DNA from 4 places in the Intrasporangium sp. Soil_C_50 genome. Region 2 is predicted to be linked to each of the others. Evidence: riboswitches for the same ligand, from Rfam matches in the RefSeq annotation. Region 2 holds a riboswitch; each other region holds the start of a gene.
The links. A riboswitch is a leader RNA that binds a small molecule or an ion and turns the genes downstream of it on or off. The one in region 2 is predicted to bind S-adenosylmethionine.

Region 1 (4,624 bases), on a different contig from region 2:
CCCTCGGGTGCCCTGCCGGGCGAGCCGGCAGGGCACCCGAGGGCGTAAGCCATGTCACGCAGGCAAGGCGGCGGGCGCCAGTGTCCGGGCGAACACGCCCGAGACGTCGTCGACCGTCAGCGAGCCCCGGAGCCGCAGCAGCTCAGCCTGCGCCCGGCCCAAGGCCGCGACGAGGGTGTCCACCACCGACTCGGCCACCTTCTGTGCACCCGTCCCCGCCGACGCGGACGCGGACTGGCGCTTGCCCATCAGGAACGCGACAGCACGGTCCACCAGCCCGGACACGAAGTCCAGCGCCTTGGCCAGCAGCGCCGTGCCGACCTCCCCCAGCACCGCGCGAACGATGTCGACCGCCACGTCCACTACTACCCGGGCCATCGTCGAAAGACTCATCTCGCAACTCCTTCACGCCGTGACGCTCCCCTGCTGGTCGCGTCAACTGCCCCGACCGTACGGCCCATCACCAGCCGTTCTGTACGCCTCATTGCGGGGGACTGACACACTGGCCTCGTGCCCCGCTCCGCACTGTCACAGGCCGACCAGGATCTCCTCAACCACCTTGCCGAGGAGGGCTTTCCCTGCTCTCGGAACCAGCTCGAACGGTGGCGCCAGCACGGCCTCCTCCCGCGCGCACTCGTCCTGCACCTCGGGGCGCGCGGGAACGTAGCCACCCACCCGGATGAGACCCGCGAGATCGCGGCAACGCTAGCCGCCAACTCCGCCCGCGGTCGTCCGTGGCAAGTGCTCGGGCTCGTTCTCATCGCCGACGGCCTCATCGAACACATGACGATCGACGTCATCCGCGCCTGCCTGCGGTGGTGCATCGAAACCGCCGCCGCGAACGAACAAAAGCGCATCGAACTCGTCATCGCACAACTCCACGGGCGGCACATCACCCAACCAGACCCCGTCGACATCGCCGAGGCCGTCGCCTGCCTCACCGGATCCCGCATCGACCGAGCCACCCTACACGTACTGATGCCCCTCATCACCCAGCGGTACCCACACTGGCCCGCCCGGCGCCGGCGCGCCCTCATCCGCAGCGGAACCGTGTGGACGGTCGCCGAGTACCTCGGTGAAGAACTCACCGACGACCTCAAAGCCATCGCGCAGGGATGGGACACCTGGGAGGAAATGCGCGACGCGCAGGGCGACCGCCTTGGCAGACCCACGCTGGACGACCAGCGAGTTGCCGTAAGTACCCTGACTCCGCGCGAGTTCGCCCTCCTGTGGTGGCACCTCGCCCTCACCAGCATTCGCGAACCCCTCCACGTCGGGGGAAGCCTCGCCCGCGCCGCGGCCCAACTGCGGTACGTCTACTCCAACGGCTACGACCACCCGCTGCCTGAGGAAACGTTGGACGGCCTGTTCGACGACCTGGACGACCTCCTGGCCGGCAGCGACGTCGATCACGACTAGCGGCCGCCCGTATGCGATCGCCAAGTCGCCTCACCCGGCGAATGCTGCGGCCGCCGGTCTGTCACATAGCTGTCACACAGCGCGTTCTGATGAGTGCCGAACGATGCCCCGATCAACCTCGCCCCGGGACGCAAGCGGGATCCTTTTCCGTCCTCAGCGGCCGGTACGATGCCGCTGACCTGCGCTAACGCCGGTCCGTCCACTTCAGGAGCTGCCTTGCCATCACGATGCGCTGGACCTGGTTGGTGCCCTCGTAGATCTGGGTGATCTTGGCGTCGCGCATCATCCGCTCGAGCGGGAAGTCGCGCGTGTAGCCGGCGCCGCCGAGCAGCTGGACGGCGTCGGTCGTCACCTTCATCGCGACGTCGGAGGCGAAGCACTTGGCAGCCGCGCCGAAGAAGGAGAGGTCCTTGTCGCCGCGCTCGCTCTTCGCGGCGGCGACGTAGACCATCTGGCGCGCGGCCTCGAGCTCCATCGCCATGTCGGCGAGCATGAACTGGATGCCCTGGAAGTCGGCGATGTGCTTGCCGAACTGCTTGCGCTCCTTGACGTACGCGAGGGCCTGGTCGAGCGCACCCTGGGCGATGCCGACGGCCTGCGCGCCGATCGTGACGCGGGTGTGGTCGAGCGTGCGCAGCGCGATCTTGAGGCCGTCGCCGACCTGCCCGACGACCCGGTCGCCCGGGATGCGGACGTTGTCGAAGTGCAGCTCGCGCGTCGGGCTGCCCTTGATGCCGAGCTTGCGCTCCTTCTCACCGAACGTGAAGCCCTCGTCGGACTTCTCGACGACGAACGCCGTGACGTTGCCGCCGCGCGGGCCGTCAGGGTCGGTGACGGCGAGCACCGTGTAGTACTCGGAGACACCGGCGTTCGTGATCCACGACTTCTGGCCGTTCAGCACCCAGCCGTCGCCCTCTTGGCGCGCACGGCACTTCATCGACGCGGTGTCCGACCCGGCCTCGCGCTCGGACAGGCCGTAGGAGAACGTCGTCCTGCCCTGCGCGAGCGGCGGCAGGTACCGCTGCTTGAGGTCGTCACTGCCGTCGAGGATCAGCGGCAGCGAGCCGAGCTTGTTGACGGCCGGGATGAGCGAGGCCGACGCGTCGACGCGAGCGACCTCCTCGATGACGATGCACGTGGCGAGCGCGTCGGCGCCGACGCCGTCGTACTCCTCGGGCACGTGGGGGGCGAAGAAGTCGGACGCGACGAGGGCGTCGTGCGCCTCCTGCGGGTAGCGCGCCTCCTCGTCGACCGCGGCGGCGTACGGGGCGATCTTGTCCTCGGCGATCGCCCGGATCGCCTCTCGCAGGGCCTCGTGGTCCTCGCTGGTCCGGAACAGGTCGAACTCGGCATTCGTGCTCACGGCGGCGATCCTACTCGCCGGTTCGGATTAGTAGGACGTCCTAGTGATCGACACCACGGTCGCCGCGCCGGCTCCGCCGTGGCGCACTTCCAGCGGCAGGCCACGCCGACGCGTCCACGATGAGGACATGCGCTCCCACGTCGCGGACAGGCGTCCGTACACTCGCCGTTAGGTCATGAGTGTCAGCGTCAAGCCCCGGCTCGCTGGCCGGCAACCCTCCCACCGCGGCGGGGTGCCCCGGGTGAGGACCTGGCCCGTCGTCGCCAGCCGGCGCGCGGGCAAGCGCGGAGACTCCCTCTCCCGCACCGACCCGTCGGTGCGCCGGACCCGTCCACGGGGCACCCGGTCACCGACCGAACGAGGAGAACGACCGATGACCGAGCCGAAGTGGTCCTTCGAGACCCAGCAGATCCACGCCGGGCAGTCCGCCGACAGCGCTACCGGGGCGCGAGCCCTGCCGATCTACCAGACGACGAGCTACGTCTTCAACGACACGGACCACGCCGCAAATCTGTTCGGGCTCAAGGAGTTCGGCAACATCTACACGCGGATCATGAACCCGACGACCGACGTCGTCGAACAGCGCATCGCCGCGCTCGAGGGCGGCGTCGGCGCGCTCCTCGTCGCGTCGGGCCAGTCCGCCACGACCCTCGCACTGCTCAACGTCGCCGAGGCCGGCGACCACATCGTCGCGTCACCCAGCCTCTACGGCGGAACCGTCAACCTGCTGAAGTTCACCTTCCCCAAGCTCGGGATCGAGGTGAGCTTCGTCGAGGACCCCACCTCGATCGACGCGTGGCGCGCCGCCGTGCGCCCCAACACCAAGGCCTTCTTCGGCGAGACCATCGCCAACCCCAAGGCCGAGGTTCTCGACATCGAGGCGGTCGCGGCGCTGGCCCACGAGAACGGCGTGCCGCTCGTCGTCGACAACACCATCGCGACGCCGTACGTCATCCGGCCCATCGAGTGGGGCGCCGACGTCGTCGTGCACTCCGCGACGAAGTACCTCGGCGGGCACGGCACGTCGATCGCCGGCGTCATCGTCGACGCGGGCCGGTTCGACTACGCCTCGGACCCCGAGAAGTTCCCGAACTACAACACCCCGGAGGAGAGCTACCACGGTCTCGTCTTCGCGCGGGACCTCGGCGTCGGCAGCCCCCTCGGCGCCAACCTCGCCTACATCCTCAAGGCCCGGGTCCAGCTGTTGCGCGATCTCGGTCCTTCTGCCGCACCGTTCAACGCGTTCCTCATCGCGCAGGGCCTCGAGACGCTGTCCCTGCGGATCGAACGCCACCTCGAGAACGCCGCCAAGGTGGCCGCGTACCTGCAGGGCCACGAGCAGGTGGAGCGGGTCGTCTGGGCATCGCTGCCCGACAGCCCCTCCTACGCGACGGCCCGGAAGTACGCCCCTCGCGGAGCCGGCGCCGTCCTGTCGTTCGAGATCGCGGGCGGCCTCGAGGCGGGCAGGAAGTTCGTCGAGGCACTGACGCTGCACAGCCACGTCGCCAACATCGGCGACGTCCGCTCGCTCGTCATCCACCCGGCGTCGACGACGCACTCCCAGGGGCCCGACGCGGACCGGCTCGCCGCGGGCGTCACGCCCGGACTCGTGCGCCTCTCGGTCGGCATCGAGCACATCGACGACATCGTCGCCGACCTCGAGCAGGGCTTCGCCGCCGCGAAGGCCTGACACGACCGAAACCCGGGTGTGGCGGGTCGGCACGGCTGGCACCATGTCGGCCATGCCGATCCGCTACCCCGCTCCCCTGTGCCCCGGCGACCGGATCGGCGTGACGTCGCCGAGCTCCGGCGTGTCCGACGCCCTCCGGGGTCGGTTCGACC
Region 2 (4,624 bases):
TGAGTCAACAGGCGGGCGGCGCCAGCGGGGATGGGGACGCTGAGGAGCGTCGTGGCGAAGAGGTCGTCCGCCCCGATCCCCTCCGGGTCGTTCGTGCCGATCGACGCGAAGCTGGCGCCTGCGTAGTCACCGGTCACGGTGTAGTACCGCCGCAGACGCCATCCCGACCGCTCGGGCTCGAGTGCTGAGAGCGCCCGCTCCTTGGCGCGAGCCAGGACCTCATCCGTGGGCCGAACCCAGTCGTCGTTCGTCATCCTTGTCCCTCCCCTGTGATGGTGGCCCGACGATAGGCGCACCCGCCGACAAGGGGCCTCATCGCCGCACGCAGAGTTGCGCGCGCCGATGAGACCAGATCACACGCAGCCGTCGAAGCCTCGGTAGCCCGTCTCCCCGTCCGGTTGCTTCGTGATCCACTCGTGCCACAGGACTACTCGCTCAGCCTCGAGGGCGTCGTCGAACGGACCCTCTCGATGCAGGCAGTCGTCGCAGAGCGTGTGGTAGCGGTTGTCGCTGCCGATGCAGACAACGACCAGGTGGCAGCGCCAGGGCGCTGTCCCTTCTGGATGCCCGGGTCCCTCAGGCTGATCGCTCATGCGTGCGGCGAGCTCCACGAGGGCGTCGTCCGGCAACTTGTCCCGGTACCCGTCCGGAAGGCCGCTCATCGTGCTTCCTCCTCGACGGCGGAGAGCCACTGCAGCCGGTACAGGTCGCCGGTGAACCCCGTCTCGGAAGCTCGCTCGAGCGCTGCCGCGAGCGCGCGGCCGGGCGTGCTCCCCGGGTGACGGACTGCCTCGCGCGCCGTCGCGTAGTCAGGATTGCTGGCCAATCGGCGCCGCAGAGCCGCGGGCGTGTTGTCGTCAAGCCCCAGGTCGAGCGAGATCGACACGTCGTACCAGACCAGCCACTGCTCGTCGTCCGGCCACGGCTCGAGCACGAGCGCCGCGACGGTCTCGAGGTCGGACTCCTCGATCCATCGCGCCAGCACGCAAGCGCGGCCTTTCGCGGACGCCGGCCACGAGATGAACTCGCGACGCTCGCCCAGGTCACCCCACTGCCTGATGACCGCGAGCTTGGGCGCCACCACCCCGATCGATCCGCCTCCGTCCCAGCTGATCGGCGCGCCGCCGGACTCGCTGAACCACCGGTACTCGACGACGGTCTCTCCGACGAGCCCGCCGTTCTCGATCTCGTCGTCGCCGACCGTGAGCCACCGCCAGCCTTGAGCGGTGCGCACCGCGACGACGGGCTGGCCATCGACCGTGCAGTGCACGAGGCGTGACGGCAAGCCCTCGACGAGACGAGCGATCTCGTCCAGGTCGAGCCCGGCCGCCTCAACTGCCTCTTCGTCGGCGCCTCGGTCTTCGGCATCCGGGTCGACGCCAACTCGCGGGACGCGGAGGTGTTGCAGGAGGTTCACGTCGATGTCTCGCGCCGCGTTGAGCTCACAGACGATGTCGGGACTGACGGTCGAGAGGTCGCGCACTCCAGCCAACGCGGCCTCGACTGTGGGGAACGCCCCGACAACGGCGCTCATCCACTCGCGTGGTCCGGTCGCAGACGGCGTAAGCAAGTCGGAGCGCTCGACCCGCACGCCACCAACGGCGTCCGGCAGCACGAACCACCGCTCGCGCCGGCCGTCCGGGAAGGACCGCTTGACGGAGATCCGCGTCGAAGCGGGCACCTGCGGCCACGAGCCCACCGCGATGCCAGTCAGAGTGTCGGCCCACCATGCCACCTCGTCAGGGTCGCCGACGGAGCGAGGCAGGTTCGTCGCGTTCCCGATGGCTGCAGCCGCGCCCACGACATCTGCCGCCGGCCACCCCTGCTCCGACCAGCGCCGCGCCTCTTCGATGTCACCGCCGAGATCCACCCACTGGTTCACCTGACGCGGCCGCCAACTTCCGGGCCATCCTGCCTCGACGTGCTCACGATGCTGGGCTGCGTTGCGCTTGCGGGCCTCCGCCTGACGGGCGCGACGCTCCTCGCGCCTCTCCTCGGATGCGCGTGCTTCCGCGGCCGCGGCTCGGTCCGCCTCGTGCTGCTGCTCCTTCCGCTGTGAGTAGCGCACTCGATCAGCCTCGACGCGCGGTGCCCAGTAGTCCGCCGCGAAGGCGAGGAAGACGTCGTTGAGCAGCGCGGCCCGCTCGTCGTCGGCCACCTCGAGGGCCCGGTCCAGGGCCGTGTTGGCGGCGGCGATCGGGACGTAGGGCGACGCAAGACCGAGCTCTCTCCATGCCCGGTCGGCGCCGGCGTCTCGCGCGTCGGGCGTGACCTGGCGCCAGCCGAGCGGGGCGGTCGAGTGATCCGTGCACGAGACGACCGTCAACGCGTCAGCCGTCCACTCGAAGATGGCGTCCTGCTTGAATCGCCACCCGAGGTCGACCGCTTCCTGCCGCGTGAGCCCGACGATGGCGACGCTCGGTTCGACGTGCAGCCACGCAGGGTCGGCTCCGGCAGCGGGGTGGTGCGACGCGTTCCTGGCATCCAGCTGTTCGACCAGGGCGCGCTGCGCGCGACGGTTGTCCGTCTCATTGGCCTGCCGGCTGTGGGGGTTGTATGCCGTGACGATGTGGACCGGTTGCGAGGGGGCATCGCCAACCGCGACCCCGGACTCCGCGCTCTCGATGACGAGGAGTCCGGCTGGAAGGTGCAGACGCAGCTGCACCGTGAGGTAGGCATCGCGAATCATGCGTGGACGCCCTCCGTGATCCCGGCGGGGGCCGCCTTCTCCCAGCCGCTCGGGTTGCGGCGATCCAAAATGCCACTCGGTTCGGGTCGCCACTCATCGTGGAGCGTTGCGTCGAATCGCGTCCAGATGCCCTGCCCGTAGCATCGTCGTGCGGGGTATCCAGCGCGCCGCAGACACTGGGTGATGTGGAGCGCTTCAGGAACCCGAGCAGAGTGAACCTCGATCACGTTGATGGACAGGGGATCACCGCACTCTGCTCGAGCTACGAGATGGTCGGCCGCCGCGGCGGACGTCGTCCCGTCCAGGAGGTCGTAGTCGAGCCAGAGCTCGTCGACCAGTCGGCCACGGACGCGACGAAGGAGTTCCACTGCGTCGTGCCCGCGGCGGACCTGTAGGTGGGGTCGCCGGTCACGGAAGGCGCGCGTGTCGTCGACCAGAACGGTCAGCGGAGTTGCCACGCTCGGCTCGGCAAACAGGGATGGGTGCATCGACAGCCCTTTCGGTCCAAGGAGCCCCTGAACCGAGGCCCGCTCTAGCCAGACCGACGGATGCCGGCACGGCCGGGTCTTCCTTGGACGGCACCGGGGCGGACCGGTTGCCGGGCGACCCCTCCAAGGTGGGTAACGGTCGCGCCTCTTGACCCAGAAGAATGATGGCAGATGCCTCGGACGTCAGGGCGAAATCTGCGCCACTTGGGTGGGCTTGTCGGAGACGTTTGCGACCCCTCCGTCCGAGCAACATCTAGCTGAGTCAGACGGTGGCGTCGACGGGGTCGCGCATGGTGACGCTCGACAGCTCGCGCGCCGGAAGGGCATCTACGTCTCCGTCGAGGACGCCGTCGGCGGCCAACTCAAGCGCACCGACAAGGACCGCCACGACGTCGCTCTCGCCGCGCTCCACGACTGCCACCCACCGTCCTCGGTCGCCGTGTGACGCAACAGGCCCCGTCTCCCTTCGGAGGAGGCGGGGCCTTCTGCGTTGCGGCGCCGCGCTCCGAGCGATGACGTTGCGGAGAGCAGAACTTTCACACGTCCTGTCATGCAGAGTTCCGGATGCGGCCCAGCGCCGACTCCACGTTTGCGGCTTGGCGCCCGCGCGCTACGAATCAACCTGACGAGTCCTCCGTTACCCTCACGTTTCGTGACGGGAAAAGCCACAGGTCCTACGGTCGTAGTCCTCGACGCAACTCAAATCCATCGCGACTGGTTTCTCGCTAGCCTTGAGTTTCAACTCCTGCGATACCTGGCTCGAACCCAAGGGCTTCGAATCGCTGTGCCTCCTTCAGTAGTCCAGGAGGTGGTCGCGAACCACGGAAGGGAGGCCCTGGCGGCTCAAGCTGCATTTCGTCGCGCGGCCGCCACCCTCGGGCGGATAACCGGGACTCAGCCCTCATCGCCACCGGACACGGGTTTGACGGACACGTACGGCCGATACCTGCAGGACCGCCTTGAGAACTGCGACGTCGAAGTCCTTTCGTGGCCTACCGGTGACCACGAGTCGGTCGCTCGCCGCGCGTCGAATCGCGTCGCGCCGTTCGATACAAGCGGAAGCGGATACCGAGACACCCTGACTTGGTTGAACTGTTGCGAGCTCGCGCGTGCCGGCCACGATGTCTTTCTGGTCACCCAGGATCACGATTTTGCCGCTGCCGACGGCACTTTGCACCCCGCGCTAAAGGCGGAGTTAGTCGGACTGGCGGGTGAGGTCCGGCTGGTCAATCGCCTCGGACCTTGGCTGATGGAGCGGGTGCCTTGGGAAGAGACCCAGACTCTTCGGGATGCCGCGGGTAGGGCTCGTGATGAGGAAATCGCGTCTACCTTCGCACCGTGGGACATGTTCGAAGACGCCGACTTCAGCGCTGAGGAACTCGGCCTGCCCCGCTCTGCCGAAATCCGATCAATCGAGTATTTCGGAAGTGGCGGCATGTGGCTTGAG
Region 3 (4,624 bases), on a different contig from region 2:
CGCCGAACGAGCCCGTGACGCCCCACCACTCGCGGGCCGCGACGATGACCGCGAGGGCGATGAGGGCGAACCCGATGCCGTCGCGCTTGTGCTCCGGCTCGAGGTCTGCGGCGCTGTGGCCGACGCGGCGCACGGCACCCCCGGCGAGGTGCGAGACGCCCATCCACGTGTTGCGCACGGCGTTGAACGGGAACGGCAGGCCGCCGCCCCTGGCCTTGCTCTGGCCCTTGGTCTGCCCCTTGCGGGGGGCCGCCGGCTTGCGCTGCGCAGGACGCGTCGACCGGGCCGCCGGCGGACGTGACGACGTGCCCTTGGCGCGCGTGGCGGCCGCAGAGCTCGTGCGCTGGGTGGTGGACGGACGTGTCGCCATGCTGGCACCGTACGTCAACGCACCGCTGAACTCACGCGTCACACGCGCACCAGAGCGGATCAGCATCAGACGGCAGTGCCGTGAACCCGGACGGCCGTCCGCGGGCGACTCCTACGCTGGGGAGGTGAGCGCGGGGTCACCCCCGACCGAGGGAGACGAGACCGGCGGCGGGCTCACGCCGCCCGGCCGCGCTGCGCTCCGACAGCTCCTGCGCACCAGGCCCTTCCGCGACCTCTTGGCGGCCGGCACCGTCTCGAGCTTCGGTGACTGGCTCGCCCTCCTCGCCACGGCGGCACTCGCCGCCGAGCTGGCGACCGGCGGCGTCGGCGAGTACCTCGCCGTCTCGGGCGTCTTCGTCCTGCGCATCGCTCCGGCCGTCGTCCTCGGCCCGCTCGCCGGGGTCGTGGCCGACCGCCTGGACCGGCGCCTCACGATGGTCGTGGGCGACCTGCTCCGCTTCGGCCTCTTCGTGTCGATCCCCGTCGTCGGGTCCTTGTGGTGGATGTACGTCGCCATCGTGCTCATCGAGTGCGTCTCCCTCTTCTGGAACCCGGCCAAGGACGCCACCGTGCCCAACCTCGTGCCGGCGGAGCGGCTGGAGCTGGCGAACCAGCTGGGTCTGGTCGGCAGCTACGGGACGGCGCCCCTGGCCGCCCTCGCCTTCTCGGGCCTGTCCCTGCTCGGCGCTCCGCTGCACGCCGTCCTGCCCGGCCTCGACGCCGAGGGCATCTTCGTCGCGCTGTACGCCAACGCCGCGACCTTCCTGCTCAGCGCCGTGATCATCTGGCGGCTCACCTTCCCTGTCCGTCCGGCGGCCGAGAGGCTCGCGGGCCAGTCGGTCGTCCGGACCGTCGCCGACGGCCTGCTCGTGGTCAGGCGGCGCCCCTTCGTCCGGGGCCTCGTCGGCGGCATGCTCGGCGCCTTCGGCGCCGGTGGGCTCGTGGTCGGCCTGGCGACGCGCTTCGCCCAGGACATGGGGGCGGGCGCACCCGGCTACGGCCTGCTCTTCGTCGCCGTCTTCACCGGCATGGCGGCCGGGATCGTCGGCGGTCCGCGGGTGCTCGCCGGGTTCTCCCGGCCGCGCGCCTTCGGCGCCGCCCTGGTGGGCGCCGGACTGCTCCTGCTCGTCCTCGCCCTGGTCCCGGTGCTGCTCGTCGCGCTGCCCGTCGCCACCCTTCTCGGCGCCGTCATCGGCGTCGCCTGGGTCGTCGGATACACCCTCCTCGGGCTCACCGTCGAGGACGAGGTCAGGGGCCGCACCTTCGCCCTCGTCCAGTCGCTGAACCGCGTCGTGCTCGTGCTGGTGCTCGCCGTCGCCCCACTGCTGGCCGCCGGTGCGGAGGCGCTGCTCCCTCTGCCTCGCACCGTGGACCTCGGGCCGGTGTCGCTGACCTACGCCGGGACCACGGCCGCCTACCTCGTCGCGGGACTCGGGATGGGGACGGCCGGCGTCGCTGCCTGGCGCTCGATGAACGACAAGCCCGGGCGGACGCTCGTCGCGGAGGTCGGCGAGGTCCTGCGCGCCCGCCGGAGCCGGGGCCGTGGGGGTCGCCGCGGACGCTGACGCCGGCCGCGAGCCCACCCCGTCTCGGATGGCGACACGCGTCGATCGCGAGGTGGACATCCGCGCGGCCGCGCACCTATCGTCGACGCCAGGTCAAGAGTGTCAGCGACAAGCCCCGGCTCGCTGGCCAGCAACCCTCCTCCGCGGTGGGGTGCTCCGGGTGACGACCAGGCCGCCCTCGGCTGGTTTCGACGAGGTCGGCAAGCGCGGACCTGCACCGGGTGGGTCCCAGTACCCACGAGGAGCACTGCCATGTCGGCCCTTCCCAGCACCACGACCCTCTGTGGCGGCGGACCCGCCCCCGTCGTGCGCACCCGCGCGCTCCGCGTCGTCGCCGACGCCGAGGCCCTTCCCCGCGTCGTCGGTGCCGGTCTGCGCGTGCCGACCACCGCCGGCGAGGTGGCCTACGCCAACCTCGACCATGCCGCGTCGACGCCGGCGCTGCAGACCGTCAAGGACGCCGTCGACCGCGCCCTCGAGACGTACTCGTCGGTGCACCGCGGCGCCGGGTACGCCTCGCGCCTGACGAGCGCCTGGTACGAGCAGGCCCGCGACGAGGTGGCCCGTTTCGTCGGGGCGCGCGAGGACGACGAGGTCGTCTTCACCCGCACGACGACCGACTCGTGGTCGGTCCTGGCGCACGCGCTGCCGAGCCGCGCGGTCGTCTTCGTCTTCGGCAGCGAGCACCACTCGACGCTGCTGCCGTGGGGCCGCTCGCGCACCGTGCGCCTGCCGATCCCGCAGGGCACCGACGACGCCCTCGACCTGCTCGACGAGGCCCTCGCCGAGCACCCCGGCAAGCACCGGCTCGTCGTGCTGACGGCCGCCTCGAACGTCACCGGCGAGGTGTGGCCGGTCGAGCGGTTCGCCCGCCTCGCCCACGAGCACGGCGCCCGCATCGCGGTCGACGCCGCACAGCTGTCGGCTCACCGCCGCATCGACCTCGCGGCCTGGGACGCCGACTGGGTCGCCTTCTCCGGCCACAAGACCTACGCCCCGTTCGGCACCGGCGTGCTCGCCGGGCGCCGCGACTGGCTCGACGCCGGCGCCCCGTACCTGCCCGGGGGTGGCGCCACGGCATCGGTCACCGAGACCGGCACCGTCTGGGTCACCGGCCCGGCACGCCACGAGGGCGGCAGCCCGAACGTCGTCGGCGCCATCGCCCTTGCCGCCGCCTGCGCGACGATCGAGCGCCATCGCGCGGCCATCGAGGCCCACGAGGAGGCCCTGCTCGAGCGGCTGCGCACCGGGTTGGAGGCCGTGCCCGGTGTCGACGTCCTGTCGCTCTTCGGTGACGACCACGACCGCGTCGGCGTCGTCGCCTTCACGGTGGCCGGCTTCGACCCGGCGCTCGTGTCGCAGGTGCTCTCGGTCGAGCACGGCATCGGCGTGCGCGACGGCAAGTTCTGCGCCCACCTGCTCGTCGACGAGCTGCTCGAGGACCCGTGGGGCGAGCGGCCCGAGACGGCCGTGCGTGCCAGCGTCGGCCTCGGCAGCACCGCCGCGGGCGTTGAGCGCCTCGTCGACGCGGTCGCCGGCCTCGTCGCCGAGGGGCCGTCACGGACGTGGACCCGCACGGCCGCCGGTTGGACCGTCGAGGGCGCCGACCCGCGCGACGTCGAGGTCGAGCGCCCCTGGTGACCCTCGGCTGACCCTCGGCTGACCCTCGGCCCGGGGGATCAGCGCTTGGCCGACAGCGAGTACGACGCCCAGACCGCGGCGTGGTCGGTGCGGTTGAACGCGACCTGGCCGGCGTCGACGAGGACCAGGCCCCGGCTCAGCTGGTGGTCGAGCGCGACGTAGGGCGGGATGCGGTGCCCCTCGAACGGCCAGGTGCGCACCCAGCCGTTGCCGGCCGCCACCTGGGCGTCGACGAGCCCCTGGGCGAGCCGGCGGAACACCGGGTGACCGGACGAGGCGTTGAAGTCACCGGCGAGCACGAGCGGCTCGGTCGTCGGCTGCTGACGCACCCACGTGGTCAGCGACGTCAGGCCCGCGTGCCACCGGTCCGTCTGGTAGTGCAAGGGCGGCGGCGGGTGCACGGCCCGCAGCTCCACCCTCCCGACGGGCGTCGTGACGTCGACGACCGGCTGGAGGCTGTCACCGTCCGGCCCGACCCCGTCGTCGAGCTCGGTCAGGGGGAAGCGCGACAGGACGAGCGTGCCGACGACGCCCTCCCGCGCTTCACCGGCACGCTGGGTGAAGAACGTCCGCGCGCCGACGCCGTCGATGTCGGTGACCGCCCCCGGGGTCGCCTCGAGCAGCACGAGCACGTCGACCGCGTGGTAGCGGACGGCGTCCATGAGCTGCTGCGGGTTCGCATGCCCGTCATTGAGGTTCACCGACATCACCGTGAGGTCGGCCTCGGCCTTGGGGCGGGTGCTCGACGACCACGCAGGGACCGCCGCCACCAGCGCCACGACCGTGGCGACCACGATCGGGACCGCCACGACCCAACGCCGCAGGAGCAGCGCTGCGACGGCCAGCAGCACGAGGCCGATCACGACGAGCGGGACTGTCGTCTGGAGCACGACCACCGGGTACACGGTGGTGTCGAACCAGCGCAGCGCCGCCACGGCGAGGAGCCCGATGAGCGCCATGAGCAGGGCGACGTCGGCAACCCGCCGCCAACGGCGACGCATCACCGCGTCCCCGGTGTGTTCGGTCACGGGCGGCTCAGGCCTGCAGGA
Region 4 (4,624 bases), on a different contig from region 2:
TTCATCGCGGGTCTCGTGTGACGCGGGCCGACGTCGGGCACGCGGACATGCCACATCACAACGAACGAGAATGGGGGTTCGTGCCGGAAGTGCGTGGCCTGTCGGAGTCGGGTCCCTCGGACGATCTCTCGGTGTGCCTCATGCGATCCGGTACTCGGACATTATAAAACGCCCGGTGGCGTGCGAGCGAACGGATCCGCCCGACGGCCGTGTCGTCGGTGTGATGCGCGTCCCGCAACGGGGTGGAACGCGTCGCGGCGACCGGCTCAGCCGGCCTTGACCGCCAGCACCGGGCAGGAGGCGTCGAGCAGGATCCGCTGGGCGTTCGAGCCGAGGATCAGCTTGCCGACGGGGCTGCGGCGACGCAGGCCGATGACGATGAAGTCGGCGTGCTCCTCCTCGGCGACGCTGATGAGGTCCTCGGCCGGGTCGTTGCCGCGGACGAGCTGGCGCACCTCGTGCTCGAGGCCCTTGTCGGTCAGGAGGGCCGTGACGCGGGCGAGCTCGGCCTCGAACGCAGCGGCCTCGTCGGCGTCGAAGTCCTTCCCACCTCGGTGGGAGCTGATGACGACGAGCTTGGTGCCCCGGAGGACGCATTCCTCGGCGGCTCGCTTGAGCGCCGCGCGTCCCTCCTTGGTGGCGACGTATCCGACGACGATGGCCACTTCCCGGACCTCCTTGGTACGGCAACAAACCGGTGGTCGCACCGTACCCGATATGGGTCGGCGCGGCACCGGCACGAGCGGACTGCCCCGCCGCCGGTCGTGACCGTGTCCGCGATCTGTCAGCGAGGGCGGCGCCGGGCGAGCGCCTCGCGGACGACCGAGCCCACCTGCGCCTCCTCGATGAGGAAGCCGTCGTGGCCGAAGGCCGAGCTGATCGACACGCGTGTCGCGCCGGGCAGCGCGGCGTGGAGCTCGTCGGACAGCCTCGGCGGGTAGAGACGGTCGGTGTCGACGGAGACGACGGTGCAGTCGGCCGTGACACGGGCCAGCGCCGCCTCGAGCCCGCCGCGGTCGCGGCCGACGTCGTGGGAGTTCATCGCCTCGGTGAGGACGACGTAGGAGTTGGCGTCGAAGCGGCGGGCGAGCTTGCCCGCGTGGTGGTCGAGGTAGGACTCGACGGCGAAGCGCCCTCTGCCGGCAGCACGCTCACCGACGCTGAAAGGGTCCTCGCCGAGCTGGGCCTCGCGACCGAACCGGTCGCCGAGCTCGGCCTCGGTGCGGTAGGTGACGTGCGCGATGCGACGCGCCAGGCCCAGGCCGGTGTCGGGGCGGTGCGCCGACTCGTAGTAGTCGCCGCCGGCGAAGTGCGGGTCGGTGCGGATCGCGAGCAGCTGCGGCTGGCACCACGCGATCTGGTCGGCGGTGGCGTAGGGCGTCGAGGCGAGCACGATGCAGCGCTCGACGGCGTCGGGGTGGCTGACCGCCCACTCGAGGGCGCGCATGCCACCCATCGAGCCGCCGATGACGGCGGCGACGCCGGTGATGCCGAGCCGCGAGAGCAGGACCCGCTCGGCGGCGACCTGGTCGCGCACCGTGACGTACGGGAAGCGGCTGCCCCACGGGCGCCCGTCGGGGGCCGGGCTCGCCGGCCCGGTCGTGCCCTGGCAGCCACCGAGGACGTTGGCGGCGACGACGAACCACTCGTCGGGGTCGACCGCCTGGCCGGGCCCGATGAGGCTGTTCCACCAGCCCGGCGACGGATGACCCTCACCGGCCTCGCCGACGACGTGGCTGTCGCCGGTCAGGGCGTGCTCGACCAGGACGACGTTGTCGCGGGCCTCGTTGAGCCGGCCCCACGTCTCGTAGGCCACGCGGACGCCGGGCAGCACTCCCCCGCGCTCGAGCTCGAGGTCACCGAGGTCGGCGAACCGGCGCCCGCCGACCGGGTCGCCGTCACGCCACACGCCGTCCCCGCGGCGGGCGTCCGTACGCTCGTCCGTTCCGTCGGGAGCCTGGGGGCGATGGACCGGGCGGCGCGTGACCTGGCCGGGACGGTGGGTCACAGTCATGCGGAGTGCTCCTCGGATGTTCGCGCTTGCCGCAGTCCGTACCGGTGCGGCCTGGTCCTCACCCGGGGCACCCCACCGCGAAGGAGGGTTGCCGGCCAGCGAGCCGGGGCTTGTCGCTGGCGCTCATGACCTGCTCCCAACCATACGCGACGGGGGGTTCGGCCACCGCGAGCCGGTCCAGCCCGTGGACCGGACCGGACGACCGGGTCAGGCGCACCGCGGCGGGCGGATGCCGCGCTCGAGCACCGCCCGGACGAGCGTCGCCAGACCGTGTCCCGGATCGGCGAGCAGGGCACGGTCGGCCGCGAACGACGCATGGGCGCCGACGCCGAGCCACCAGCCGTACGCGGCGGTCGCCGCGAGGACCGGCGCCGCGCAAGGCCCGGGCGTGGCCCGGCACAGCTGTTCGACGCGTGCCAGGACGAGCCGCTCGGTCTGGGCCTCGGTGTCGGCGTCCGTTCCGGGGTCGCCGTGGGTGTCGATCGCTCGAGCGAGGCGGGTGGCCAGCTCCTCGGCCACGTGGTCACCAGGGAAGCCCGGGCAGAGCCACGAGACGACGAGGTCGCGCACGGGCGTGTCGACGAGTGACCCGACGAGCGCTGCGACGGTCCGGGGTGACGGGTCGACGTCCAGCCCGTCACGCACGAGCCGCACCCAGGCCCCGAGGGCCTCGTCGACGAGCTCACCGCGCGCCCGACCGTCGGCGGTCGTGCCGCCCTCGCCGGTTCGGTCGAGCTCGCGCACCCACTCCTCGACCGCGAGCAGCCGCGCGTCGTGGTGAGGGTCCTCAGGCGGGAGGGGCTCGACGAGCCGGGCCAGCTCCTCGCGGCTGCCGAGGACGGCGGTCCCCATCGCGACGTACTCGGCGACGGCAGGGACGTCGGCCGGCTCGGGCATCGGCCGCCCCGGCGACGGGCAGCAGTCGCAGTCGAGGCCGAACCAGCGCCCGTCGCGCACGACCAGCCGCTCGCCGACCGTCACCCCTTCCTCGTCGAAACCATCGCGCAGCGCGTCGAGCAGCGGCACCGGATCGCCCCTCTCGTCCGGGCCGCCGGCGAAGCCGACGAGGACGACACGGCTCGGACGCTCCTGCACGAGGGTCGGCACGCTCTGCTCGGCCGCGCGTGCGGCGCCGGCCGGACCGACGAGGTCGAGCCGGGCCACCAGCCCGAGGCGCACCTCGTGGAAGCAGACGACGACGACGCTGCGTTCGGGCCGGAAGCCGAGGTGGAAGGGCAGGACCGTCAGCAGCTCGGCCGGTCCGGACAGGGAGATCTTCGGCATGCCCGAAGGCTCCCCCGGGCCGGGCCGGAGCGGCAGCCCGGTGCGATCCGGCTGTGGACGCGTGCCCCTCGGCGCGAGGGGGTGTGGACGACCGCGACTCAGCGCTCGAGCCGCTTGCGGACCGACTCGAGCACGTAGTCGGTCGCTGCCTGCCGCGCGCCCTCGGGCAGGCGAACCCGCTCGGTGCGTCCGGCGCCCGACGACGGCGCCTCGGCGGACGGCCGCGGGCTCGTGGGAGCGCCCGGCAGGCCGCCGAGGCGCCCACGGGCGGCACCCGTGGCGTCGCGGTCGCGGCGTCGGCCGTCGGTGACCTCGCCGGCCCACAGTCGGGCCCGCGCGTCGGCAGCAGTGCCGAGCGTGGTGCCCGACGCCTGACCCGGCGTCGGCCCCGAAGGAGGCGGCGTGGACGTCGGCGCGGCCTGCCCGGGCACGGTCTGCCCGGCGGCACCTCCCCGTCGGCCGCCGGGGTGCAGGCCCTGGCCGATCTCCCATGCGATGAAGCGGTCGGTCTCCTCGAAGAACGCCCGCACGACCCAGGTCAGCACGACGGCGTCGTCGACCGCACCGATGACCGGCAGGATCGCCTCGGGCACGAGGTCGATCGGCGAGGCGACGTAGGCGACGGCAGCGGCCACGAGCCCGAGACGCCGCAGGGACGTCCCGGCGTACGTGTGGTCGAGCGTGGCGCGGACCAGGCGGGGCACCGCCTGGACGCGCGCGCCCACCCCGGGTGCACCGGGTCGGGTCGAGGCACGCACGACGGACGCCACGGTCGCGGCGAGCTTGATCCGGGAGGCAGCCTTCATGCCCGACCCAACGTACGGCGGGCGACCTGGATTCCCGACGGCATGGTCGTCACGACGCGCACCTCCTCTGGCTCCCCCCGGGTCCTCAGCGACCGAACGTCGCCAGGGGCGGGAACTCCTTGGCCGCCTGCTTGCCGATGCGCCCGAGCATGTAGACGTCGACGGCAGCCCCGAGCAGGCCACCGACGATGGGCACGGCGCGGCCGAGGCGGGCGAAGGTGCCCTGGCCGATGCGGGCGAGGAGGCGGAAGCCGACGGCCTTGTTGAGGACCATGACCGCGGGCGCGGGCAGGCGGTCGAGGGCGAGGGCCGACAGCTTGCCCCCGGCCGCGTGCAGGCCCGCCTTCCGCAGCATGTCGTCGCTGTCGGCGCCGACGAGCGTCAGCAGGATCGCCGAGCGGATCTCGGGCTGGTCGATGTCGTAGCCGCGGACCTTCGCGGTGGCCGCGGTCAGCCGCGTGGCGAGCAGGTAGAACTCGAGGATGTTCGCCGGGAGGGACACCGGCATCGTGAAGAAGCC

Region 1: linked by a shared signal. The riboswitch ahead of AC3A5R_RS19325 (bifunctional o-acetylhomoserine/o-acetylserine sulfhydrylase) and the one ahead of AC3A5R_RS09940 (cyclic-phosphate processing receiver domain-containing protein) in region 2 are both predicted to bind S-adenosylmethionine.
Region 3: linked by a shared signal. The riboswitch ahead of AC3A5R_RS01355 (aminotransferase class V-fold PLP-dependent enzyme) and the one ahead of AC3A5R_RS09940 (cyclic-phosphate processing receiver domain-containing protein) in region 2 are both predicted to bind S-adenosylmethionine.
Region 4: linked by a shared signal. The riboswitch ahead of metX (homoserine O-acetyltransferase MetX) and the one ahead of AC3A5R_RS09940 (cyclic-phosphate processing receiver domain-containing protein) in region 2 are both predicted to bind S-adenosylmethionine.

What each region holds. Positions count from the first base shown of each region.
Region 1 is NZ_JBDGKB010000013.1:56,330-60,953, reverse strand. Features, by position in the region: gene AC3A5R_RS19340 (hypothetical protein) at 55-393, opposite strand; gene AC3A5R_RS19335 (hypothetical protein) at 511-1,419, shown strand; gene AC3A5R_RS19330 (acyl-CoA dehydrogenase family protein) at 1,604-2,782, opposite strand; SAM riboswitch class IV at 2,954-3,073, shown strand; gene AC3A5R_RS19325 (bifunctional o-acetylhomoserine/o-acetylserine sulfhydrylase) at 3,156-4,472, shown strand; gene AC3A5R_RS19320 (LD-carboxypeptidase) at 4,525-4,624, shown strand, end outside.
Region 2 is NZ_JBDGKB010000003.1:55,165-59,788, forward strand. Features, by position in the region: gene AC3A5R_RS09925 (DUF6308 family protein) at 1-254, opposite strand, end outside; gene AC3A5R_RS09930 (hypothetical protein) at 354-662, opposite strand; gene AC3A5R_RS09935 (DUF3293 domain-containing protein) at 659-2,689, opposite strand; gene AC3A5R_RS09940 (cyclic-phosphate processing receiver domain-containing protein) at 2,686-3,177, opposite strand; SAM riboswitch class IV at 3,214-3,331, opposite strand; gene AC3A5R_RS09945 (hypothetical protein) at 3,440-3,598, opposite strand; gene AC3A5R_RS09950 (PIN domain-containing protein) at 3,728-4,624, shown strand, end outside.
Region 3 is NZ_JBDGKB010000001.1:276,245-280,868, forward strand. Features, by position in the region: gene AC3A5R_RS01345 (FtsK/SpoIIIE family DNA translocase) at 1-370, opposite strand, end outside; gene AC3A5R_RS01350 (MFS transporter) at 495-1,934, shown strand; SAM riboswitch class IV at 2,026-2,147, shown strand; gene AC3A5R_RS01355 (aminotransferase class V-fold PLP-dependent enzyme) at 2,187-3,575, shown strand; gene AC3A5R_RS01360 (endonuclease/exonuclease/phosphatase family protein) at 3,614-4,603, opposite strand; gene AC3A5R_RS01365 (ribonuclease J) at 4,611-4,624, opposite strand, start outside.
Region 4 is NZ_JBDGKB010000009.1:48,360-52,983, reverse strand. Features, by position in the region: gene AC3A5R_RS16780 (universal stress protein) at 267-665, opposite strand; gene metX (homoserine O-acetyltransferase MetX) at 785-2,014, opposite strand; SAM riboswitch class IV at 2,032-2,145, opposite strand; gene AC3A5R_RS16770 (DUF4192 domain-containing protein) at 2,222-3,298, opposite strand; gene AC3A5R_RS16765 (YkvA family protein) at 3,397-4,104, opposite strand; gene AC3A5R_RS16760 (EcsC family protein) at 4,190-4,624, opposite strand, start outside.